3 regions of the Virgibacillus sp. M23 genome follow, and region 3 is predicted to be linked to each of the others. Evidence: riboswitches for the same ligand, from Rfam matches in the RefSeq annotation. Region 3 holds a riboswitch; each other region holds the start of a gene.
What was found. Region 3 has a riboswitch for S-adenosylmethionine ahead of RVS70_RS11555 (phosphoadenylyl-sulfate reductase). Riboswitches for the same ligand answer to the same signal wherever they lie in the genome.
Positions count from the first base shown of each region.

Region 1: it holds a riboswitch for S-adenosylmethionine, as region 3 does, so the genes downstream of both, RVS70_RS16785 (O-acetylhomoserine aminocarboxypropyltransferase/cysteine synthase family protein) here and RVS70_RS11555 (phosphoadenylyl-sulfate reductase) in region 3, are expected to answer to the same signal.
Region 2: it holds a riboswitch for S-adenosylmethionine, as region 3 does, so the genes downstream of both, RVS70_RS16005 (methionine ABC transporter ATP-binding protein) here and RVS70_RS11555 (phosphoadenylyl-sulfate reductase) in region 3, are expected to answer to the same signal.

Region 1 is NZ_JAWDHA010000053.1:14,492-17,759, reverse strand. Features, by position in the region: gene RVS70_RS16785 (O-acetylhomoserine aminocarboxypropyltransferase/cysteine synthase family protein) at 1-1,220, opposite strand, end outside; SAM riboswitch class I at 1,375-1,495, opposite strand; gene rarD (EamA family transporter RarD) at 1,631-2,533, opposite strand; gene megL (methionine gamma-lyase) at 2,699-3,268, shown strand, end outside.
Region 2 is NZ_JAWDHA010000048.1:3,629-6,896, forward strand. Features, by position in the region: gene RVS70_RS16000 (NAD(P)/FAD-dependent oxidoreductase) at 1-958, opposite strand, end outside; SAM riboswitch class I at 1,148-1,254, shown strand; SAM riboswitch class I at 1,336-1,439, shown strand; gene RVS70_RS16005 (methionine ABC transporter ATP-binding protein) at 1,512-2,543, shown strand; gene RVS70_RS16010 (methionine ABC transporter permease) at 2,533-3,183, shown strand.
Region 3 is NZ_JAWDHA010000026.1:3,801-7,068, forward strand. Features, by position in the region: gene RVS70_RS11540 (hypothetical protein) at 1-22, shown strand, start outside; gene RVS70_RS11545 (DMT family transporter) at 144-494, shown strand; gene RVS70_RS11550 (DMT family transporter) at 494-808, shown strand; SAM riboswitch class I at 1,014-1,116, shown strand; gene RVS70_RS11555 (phosphoadenylyl-sulfate reductase) at 1,284-2,009, shown strand; gene RVS70_RS11560 (assimilatory sulfite reductase (NADPH) flavoprotein subunit) at 2,122-3,268, shown strand, end outside.

The DNA.
Region 1 (3,268 bases), on a different contig from region 3:
CCAATCGATAGACGAATTGTTTCCTCCGTAACACCACTAGTTTTTAATTCTTCAACGGTTAGTTGTTGATGCGTTGTTGAAGCAGGATGAATAATTAGTGATTTTGCATCACCAACATTAGCTACATGTGACCATAATTCAATACATTCAATTAATTGTCGTCCAGCTTCTCTCCCCCCTCGAATTCCAAAAGTGATGATAGATCCAGCACCTTCACTAAAATATTTTTTAGCTCGCTTGTTTGATGAATGGCTTTGTAAACCTGGGTAGTTCACCCATTCGATCGCAGGATTTTTAGCTAAGTATTCGGCAATTATCTGTGCATTTTTATTATGTTGAGGAATACGAAGATGCAAGGTTTCTAAACCCTGTAATAGTAAAAAAGCATTATGCGGGCTAATACACGCACCAATATCACGCAATAATTGTACCCTTAATTTAGTAGCAAAAGCCGCAGGACCAACATCAATGAAACGGAGGCCATTATAGCTCTCATCTGGTTCTGTAAAGCCAGGGAATTTGCTGTTATTCCAATTAAACCTTCCGCCATCAACGACAACACCTCCAATGGTCGTACCATGTCCTCCTATCCATTTTGTAGCGGAGTGGACCACAACATCTGCTCCCCATGCTATCGGCTTAGCAATATAAGGTGCGAATGTATTATCAATTATTAAAGGAATATTATAAGAATGAGCTAAAGCAGCAATGGTCTCGACATCAAAGATGTGCAGACTAGGGTTCGTAATAATTTCACCGAAGATTGCTTTTGTTTTATCTGTGATAGCAGCTTCGACTTCATTCTTGTTCTTGCCATTAACAAATTTAACCGTTATACCATAGCGAGGAAGTGTGTTTGCAAATAGATTATAAGTACCACCGTATAAATTACTGTCAGCTATAATTTCATCTCCTGTACTAGCAACATTTAGGATAGCAAAGGTAATAGCTGCCATTCCAGATGCTGTTGCTACTGCTGCTACACCGTCTTCTAATTCGGCAATTCGTTGCTCGAAAGCATCTACGGTAGGGTTCCCTATCCGTGTATAAATGTTGCCCGGTTCGGTAAGGCCAAATAGATTCTGTGCGTGCTCCGTGTCACGAAAAACATAGGATGTTGTTTGATAAATAGGGACAGCTCTAGAACCCGTGGTTGGGTCTGGCACCTGACCTCCGTGTAGTAATACTGTATCTGGTTGTTTCTGGTGAAATTTTGCCATTATTCATTCCTCCTAGGATAGTTTGTAGTTCTGTATTGCCACGACTAGTATTGACGTGGCCAGTTACTGAATAGCAATCCTTGTGTCTGGAGGAAGAGGGGGAAAATGAAAAAGCCCTCTTCCTAAGAAGAGGGCTTGGATTTAACCGTTCCTCCTCTTATCTTCCAGATCATAAAATGGATCTGTAGGATGTAGCACCGTAAAAAGCAATATTTCATCGCTTTTTGGTTGCTGGGCTTCACAGGGCCTATTCCCTCCACCGCTCTTGATAAGAGATGTATTTTTCTAAATTATTGAATATTATATAGGTGTACATAATCTTTTGTCAACCACTAGTTTTAAATCGTAACAAAAGGCAGGCATAATACCATCGCCAAAACGTAAGAAAACCTAGAGCATGTTATATCTTTTTATACATGCTTTTTCCTCAGTGGTCTTCGGTAGCTCGTAAGCATAAAGTTTACTAGAGCTATCCAAATGAACGCGAAAGCAATTAAATGAGCAGAAGTAAAGGCTTCTTTATATATAAATACGCCTAGTAATAACATTAATGTTGGTGCAATATATTGCAAGAATCCGACCATTGCTAAAGAAATGCGTTTCGCTCCACTTGCAAACAGTAACAAGGGAATTGCTGTCATAACACCTGCACCCATTAATAATAGGTTCGTAGATGAAAAGAATTCATGAAGCTGAAAGGCGTTATCAGGGTAAATGGCTAGGTAAATAATTGCGAAGGGGAGAATAAGCATGGTTTCAATGGTTAACCCTATCATTGGTCCGATATCGACCTTTTTCTTCAATAAACCATACAGTCCAAAGCTGATGGCAAGTAATAATGACACCCAAGGAAACACACCATAGCTTATCGTTAAATAAAGCACACCGATTCCTGCTAGAATAAATGAAATAGTTTGACGGAAAGTAAAGGCTTCTTTTAATACGATAATTCCTAGTAATATGCTTATAAGTGGATTAATATAATAGCCCAGACTTGCTTGAACAACATGATTACTATTAACGGCCCAAATAAATATTAACCAATTTAGACTAATTACTAGCGTAGCCAAAGAAATACCAAATAGCTTCTTTTTATTATGAAGCAATTCCTTCCATTCCTTCGTAAAATCCGACCATTTACGCATAATGAGAACAAGTAAAAATGTGAAGACGAAAGACCAAATAATGCGGTGAGCTAATGTTTCCCCTGGAGAAACATGGTCAAGAAGCTTCCAATAGATTGGTAGAAATCCCCATAATATGTATGCTGATGATGTGTAGATCATACCGTTCCGATCCTGATTAGCGTTCATAAGGTTTCATCCCTTCTTCCGGTATAAAGTAAATCTATTTTAGAATTGCTCCAGAAAAAAAGCAAAGATAACGTCTCTAAAGAAAACGTATTCATTTATGCGTTTATTTGAATAGGATATATATAGGTGGTCAGTTTACAAGAGTTTACGTGAGGAGGAATGGATGTGAAGAAGAAAGAAAAGCAATTGGAGACGAAGGTTGTTCATGAAGGTTATCATTCAGAAGAGATGTTAGGAAGTTTAGCAGCTCCTTTATTTCAAACCTCTACTTTTACATTTGATTCAGCAGAACAAGGAGAGCGGCGTTTTGCAAGGGAAGAGGATGGTTTTGTATATTCGCGTTTAGGTAATCCTACTGTACAGCTTTTGGAAGAGCGGATTGCGGCATTAGAAGGAGGGGAGCGAGGGTTGGCTTTTTCCTCTGGAATGGCTGCCGTTTCAGCGGTATTAATTTCACTAACAAAAGCAAATGATCATATTCTTTGTTCTTCCGGGCTTTATGGCTGTACGTATGGATTGTTATCCATGTTAAAGGATAAGTATCATATTAATCATGATTTCTCAGAAATGAATTGTGAGGAAGAGGTTTTGGCTTGTCTAAGGCCAGAAACAACCTGTATTTATATTGAAACACCAATTAATCCCACCATGAAGCTGATCGATCTACAAATGGTAGCAACGGTTGCAAAGCGCTACCATATTCCGGTCGTTGTAGACAATACCTTCTCATCCCCT
Region 2 (3,268 bases), on a different contig from region 3:
CTAATAATAGTTTTGCTTGATTAACGGCATTCGCTGCATCTACAAATGCTCCAGCAATTAAGTGTACCTTCCCATCAAACGATAAGATATCACCAGCTGCATAAAGACCTTCAATGGAAGTAGCTGATTTCGAGGTTCCTTTTACAAAGAAATCCCTTTCTATTTCAATATTTAAAGGGCTTTCTTTAATAAACGTTAATTCTCGTTCATAGCCATAGCTAATGATAAGCGCATCTGTTTTCACTTCTTCTTCTTGATTTGTCTCGTGGTTTCGTATTTCCACGGCTTCGATTTGATCGCCTTGTGCATTAGCATGCAACTTCTCAATGGTTGAATTAAAATGGATGTTAGCTGTAGAATTCATGATTTGCGAAATATGTGCTTCATGTCCTGTAAATTCATTTTTACGATGCACCATATGTAGCTGCTTAGCTATTGGTTCTAATTCGTTAGCCCAATCAATGGCTGAGTTTCCCCCACCAGATATGATAATGTTTTTATTTTTGAAATGCTCAAGACTTTGTACGGTATAATGCAGATTTGTTACCTCAAATCGATCTGCACCTTCAATATCAATTTTAATTGGATTTAATATACCGCCACCAACTGCAAGAATTACTGTTTTACTTAAATATTGATTACCAGAATGGGAAGTTAATACAAATAGGTTATCTTCATTTTTCTCTATTTTTGTAACTTTTTCGTTGAGAATGACTTCAGGATCGAATGTCAATGCTTGCTCTGCCATTTGATCAATTAAGGTAGCTCCAGTTACAGGAGTTAATCCACCTACATCCCAAATCATTTTCTCTGGATATACGTGTACCTTACCACCAAGCTTTGGTTGATATTCTATAATACGAGTTGATAAATCCCTCATGCCACTATAAAAAGATGCATATAAACCTGCTGGTCCACCACCAACAATAGTTACATCTGTAATATCTAAATGTTGCATATTATAATTACCTCCTTCGCCATTGATGATAATGAGAATCATTATCACTATGACTAATTATACAGAATTTTTTTAGGAAAGCAATAAACGGTTAGAAAAATAAATGACAGGTTTATAAAAAATTTTCAAATAGTAATTGACAGGATGTCGCAAGCGTAGTATTGTATATATCAATTACAAAATATAAACTTCTTATTCAGAGAGGTGGAGGGAATTGGCCCTTTGAAGCCTCGGCAGCGGACTTTACAAAGTACTGTGCCAAATCCAACAAGTCATTTGTGCTTGGAAAATAAGAAGAGAGCGCCAATAGATATGGAAATCTCTTCTTACAAACAAGGAGGGATTTTTTTATTCGGAACAAAATTTTATAGCGTAACTTCTTATCCAGAGAGGTGGAGGGACTGGCCCTTTGAAACCTCGGCAACAGACTCTATGAAGTACTGTGCCAAATCCAGCAAGCTAAGAGCTTGAAAGATAAGAAGAGGATAGTATATGGATGCCTCTTCTTAACTGAAGAGGCATTTTTAGTACAGACATAAAGGAGTGATACATCATGATTACGTTTGAACGTGTAAGTAAAATTTATAATGGAAAGCAACAACAAATAAAGGCATTAGAAGATGTGAATTTGCACATTGAAAAAGGTGAAATCTTTGGTGTTATCGGTTTTAGTGGTGCTGGGAAAAGTTCCCTTATTCGTTGTGTGAACCTATTAGAACGTCCCTCTTCGGGAAAAGTAACGGTTAATAATCAAGATTTGCTAAGCCTTTCTCCAAAGGATCTACGTGAAGCTAAACGAAGCATCGGGATGATTTTTCAGCATTTTAATTTATTAAATGCTAAAACAGTATTCGCAAATGTAGCGATGCCGTTATTACTTGCTAATGTACCAAAAGATGAAGTGAAGCGTCGGGTTATAGAACTACTAGAGTTTGTTGGATTAAAAGATAAAGCAGATAATTATCCAGATCAACTATCTGGTGGACAAAAGCAGCGTGTAGGAATTGCTCGTGCCCTTGCTACGAAGCCAAAGGTATTATTATGTGACGAAGCAACTTCAGCACTAGATCCAGAAACTACGAAATCAATTTTACAGCTGCTAAAGAAGATAAATGAAGAATATAACCTAACCATTTTGATTATTACGCATGAAATGGGGGTTATTCGCGAGATTTGCGATAAGGTAGCGGTATTGGATGAGGGGAAAGTAGTAGAAGCAGGTTCCGTATTCGAAGTGTTTGCACAGCCAAAGACAGAGATTGCACATAAATTTGTACGGTCTGTGATGCATGATGATATTCCTAGATCCGTATATGAGCTGTTAAAAGTGCTGGATCAACGTCAGAAAATTTATCGAATTGTATTCCTTGGGGAATCGACGGGACGACCGCTATTATCAGAAATTGCTAAGCAATATGCGGTTGATGTAAATGTGTTATTTGGCAGTATTACGGAGCTACAGGGAACACCATTTGGCAATTTAATCGTCAAACTAGATGGTGATGAAAATGAAATAAATCGTGCTATCATGCATATTCACCAACAGAAGGTAACGGTAAAGGAGGTGCTAGCAGATGTTAGTTAATGGTCAACAAATTGTGGAAGCATTATGGGAGACTATTGTAATGGTTGGCGTTTCCTTGCTTTTTTCGTTTGTAATTGGTCTAATCTTAGGGATTTTACTTGTTGTCACAAGAAAAGGTCATTTATGGGAAAATAAAGCAGTTTTTACCGTATTAAATGCCATTATAAATGTGTTCCGATCTATTCCGTTTATTATCTTAATGGTTGCTGTCATACCATTTACTCGTTTGGTAGTTGGAACTTCAATTGGAACTGCGGCAGCTATTGTTCCAATGATTTTATATGCGGGCCCATATATTGCTCGATTAATAGAAAATTCACTACTAGAGGTTGATCCAGGTGTGATGGAGGCAGCACAGGCTATGGGTGCAACACCTAAACAGATAATTATGCGCTTCCTTATTCCAGAAGCGCTTAGCTCCTTGTTATTGGGTATTACGATTGCCACCATTGGACTCGTAGGTGCATCTGCCATGGCAGGTGCAGTAGGGGGTGGAGGCCTTGGCGACTTAGCTATTACTTACGGATATCAACGCTTTGATACATTGGTTATGATTATCACCGTAGGGATTCTCGTTATTATGGTTCAAGGCTTACAATCTACAGGCAATTTCATTTCTAAAAAAATTAGACGTCGGTAATGACTATTAATTTGAACGCTTTTTTCTAGCTATTTTTTAAAGCATTTATCGTTAAGTAACGTATTTAAAAATAAGGAGAGAACAG
Region 3 (3,268 bases):
AGCAGTAGCTATTATTCCATAATAGCTACTAGAGGAAGCGTAAATCTGAGCATGTAGTGATAAGGACTGAGCGAATTTTGCTCAGTTTTTCTAAAAATATAATGACTGAAAGTCAGTCATGTGGTAAAGGATGAAATACAGAAATGAATAAATCATGGATATATGTTGTATTAACGAGTGTTTTTGAATTGATCTGGATCTATGGATTTAATACCGCTAACGCTTGGTGGCATTGGGTCCTAATCATAGGAGCTATCCTTTTAGATCTCCATTTCCTGTCTAAAGCTTGTGAAAATCTACCAACAGGTACCGTATATGCGATATTTGCTGCTGCGGGAACAGTAGGTACAGCCATCATGGATATTTACTTGTTTGGTGGAAGTTTAAATGTAGGAAAAATGTTCTTTATGTTGATTCTAGTTCTAGGGGTTATTGGCTTAAAACTTTCTGATCAACCGGAACAGTCTGAAGCGACAAAGGGGGTTCAATCCTAATGGGTTGGTTATTTATTGCGAGTGCATCTGTATTTGAAATGTTAGGTGTCTTAGGTTTACGTCTCTATAGTCAACAGAAGACTATACGAAATGGACTGCTTTATATTGGTGGATTAGGTGGTTCATTCATCTTTTTATATGCATCCTTCTCGTATTTACTTGTAAGTGTGGCATATTCTGTGTTTATTGGCATTGGAACGGCCGGTGCGGTATTGATGAACATGATTTTCTTTGGTGAATCTACGAATAAGTATCGAATTGCTAGTTTGATTGCGATTATTATTGGAGTTACCGGGTTAAAAGCATTATCATAAGCATATTAGAATACACATGCTTTTGGGAGAATAGTACGTTCACATTTAGGTGATTCTTTTCATGATCTAAAAAAATTTATTGTCACATCTGGCTTGTTTTTTGTATATAACATGAATATCAAACTATTCTCATGTTTTGGAAAAAGGCATTGACTTTTTCTGGAAAACCATTTAATATATCAAACAATACAGTCATAGATTTTAATTCTTATCAAGAGAGGTGGAGGGAAAAGGCCCTTTGAAGCTTCGGCAGCAGGTTATTCTAACACTGTGCCAATTCCTACAGACAATGGTCTGATAGATAAGAAGAGTGCAAGATACCGTACAAATTACTCTTCTTATCACATGGATAGGAAGAGTTTTTCATAGCATGTTTATGTTTACCTCACTGCCTATTTCCAGTACATTTGTTTGCCTAGACCTTACGCCTTTATTTTTAAGAATAACGTAGGAGGGATAATGCGTGACAAGTCATATGCTGTCATATCAAGATTTTACTGTTGATCCTTTTAAAGATTTTCTTCCTGAGGATGAAACGAAAGGAGCCTCTACCATTTTAAGTTGGGCATATGAGCAATATGGGGATTCCATCGTTTATGCATGTAGCTTTGGCGCAGAAGGTATGGTGCTAATTGATTTAATAGCAAAGGAGAAATCTGATGCAGAGATTGTCTTTCTAGACACAGGGTTACATTTTCAAGAAACGTATGATCTCATCGATGAAGTGAAAAAAAGGTACCCTGATTTGCGGATTCGCTTAAAGCAGCCTGATTTGACAGTGGAAGAACAGGCAGCAAAGCATGGCTCAGCCTTGTGGAAGCGACAGCCAGATCAATGTTGTTTCATTCGTAAGATCAAGCCTCTTGAAGAAGAACTAGATAAGGTACCTGCTTGGATATCTGGACTTCGTAGAGAGCAGTCACCAAGTCGTAGTAAAACAGACTTTGTGAATAGGGATGAACGATTTAAAAGCATTAAAATATGTCCGTTAATTTATTGGACTTGGGACGATGTATGGAATTATATTCAAAAACAACAATTGCCCTATAATGAACTGCATGATAGAAATTATCCAAGTATTGGGTGTATTCCTTGTACCTCCCAAGTAGCCGACTCTGATGATTTACGTGCAGGTAGATGGACGGGGCAAACGAAAACGGAATGTGGCTTGCATACCACGGTTAATAAAAGCGAATCGTGATGATCTGAGTATTCATCTTTTTTATTTCGTTTAATTCCTAGTAAATTAATTGGTATACTAAGCATTTGATTGTATAGGTATAAAAAAGAACTTAATAGTGAGGTGGAACGTGTTGTCGTTGAATGTAACAAATAGCCCTTTTAATCACGAACAAATAGAACAATTAAATCTCCTGTTACCTACTTTAACGGATCATCAAAAGGTGTGGCTAAGTGGTTACCTTTCAGCTTTTATATCAAAAGAAGTCCAATCTGGTAATCCAGACCCCCAAGCCATCAGTCAAGCAACGAATGCTGGCACAGATCCGAGAGAAGTAACCATATTATATGGATCGGAGACAGGGACTGCCCGCTCATTAGCAGAATCGATGGCTGAAAAGCTAGACGCAGCGAATTTTTTGGTAACTTGCTCCGCGCTTGATGACTTTAAGCCAAAGAAATTAAAGAAGACAGAGGATGTATTAATTATAACGGCAACCCATGGAGAAGGTGATCCACCGGATAATGCGATCTCTTTCTATGAATTTCTTCACAGCAGAAAAGCACCTAAATTGGATCATTTGCGTTTCGCAGTGCTAGCGCTCGGTGATGAGTCGTATGAATTTTTCTGTCAAACAGGAAAAGACTTTGATAAACGCCTAGAAGAATTAGGTGGAGAGAGGCTATATGACCGAGTAGATTGTGATTTGGATTTTGATGAGCAAGCGTCTGAGTGGATGACGGGAGTACTCGGGGTTTTAAAGCAGTCATCTGAAGTTGTTGACAATACCGTTCTAGCAGGTCAACAAACGGCAGGCACGTTCGTTTCCGAACAATCTGGTTTTTCAAGAACAAATCCATTTATGGCCGAGGTTGTTCAGAATATTAATTTAAGTGGTCGCGGTTCCAATAAGCAAACCCGCCATCTAGAATTGTCCATTGATGGGTCTGGCTTTACCTTCAAACCAGGAGATAGCTTAGGGATATTTCCGAAAAATGACCCCGTATTAGTCGATGAACTTATGAAGGCGATGAATTGGGATGCAGAACAAACTGTATCTGTGAATAAACAGGGGGAAATTAGGTCATTACGAGAAGCTTTACTTTCCCATTTTGAGATTACGGTTTTAACGAAGCCACTAGTAGAAAAGGCAGCGACATTATTTGCTAATGAAGCATTAACCGATCTATTAACAGCAAGCAATAAGGAAAAACTAAAGTCGTATCTTGAGGGAAGGGATGTTTTAGATTTAGTAACCGATTTTCCGCCTAAGAAGCTGC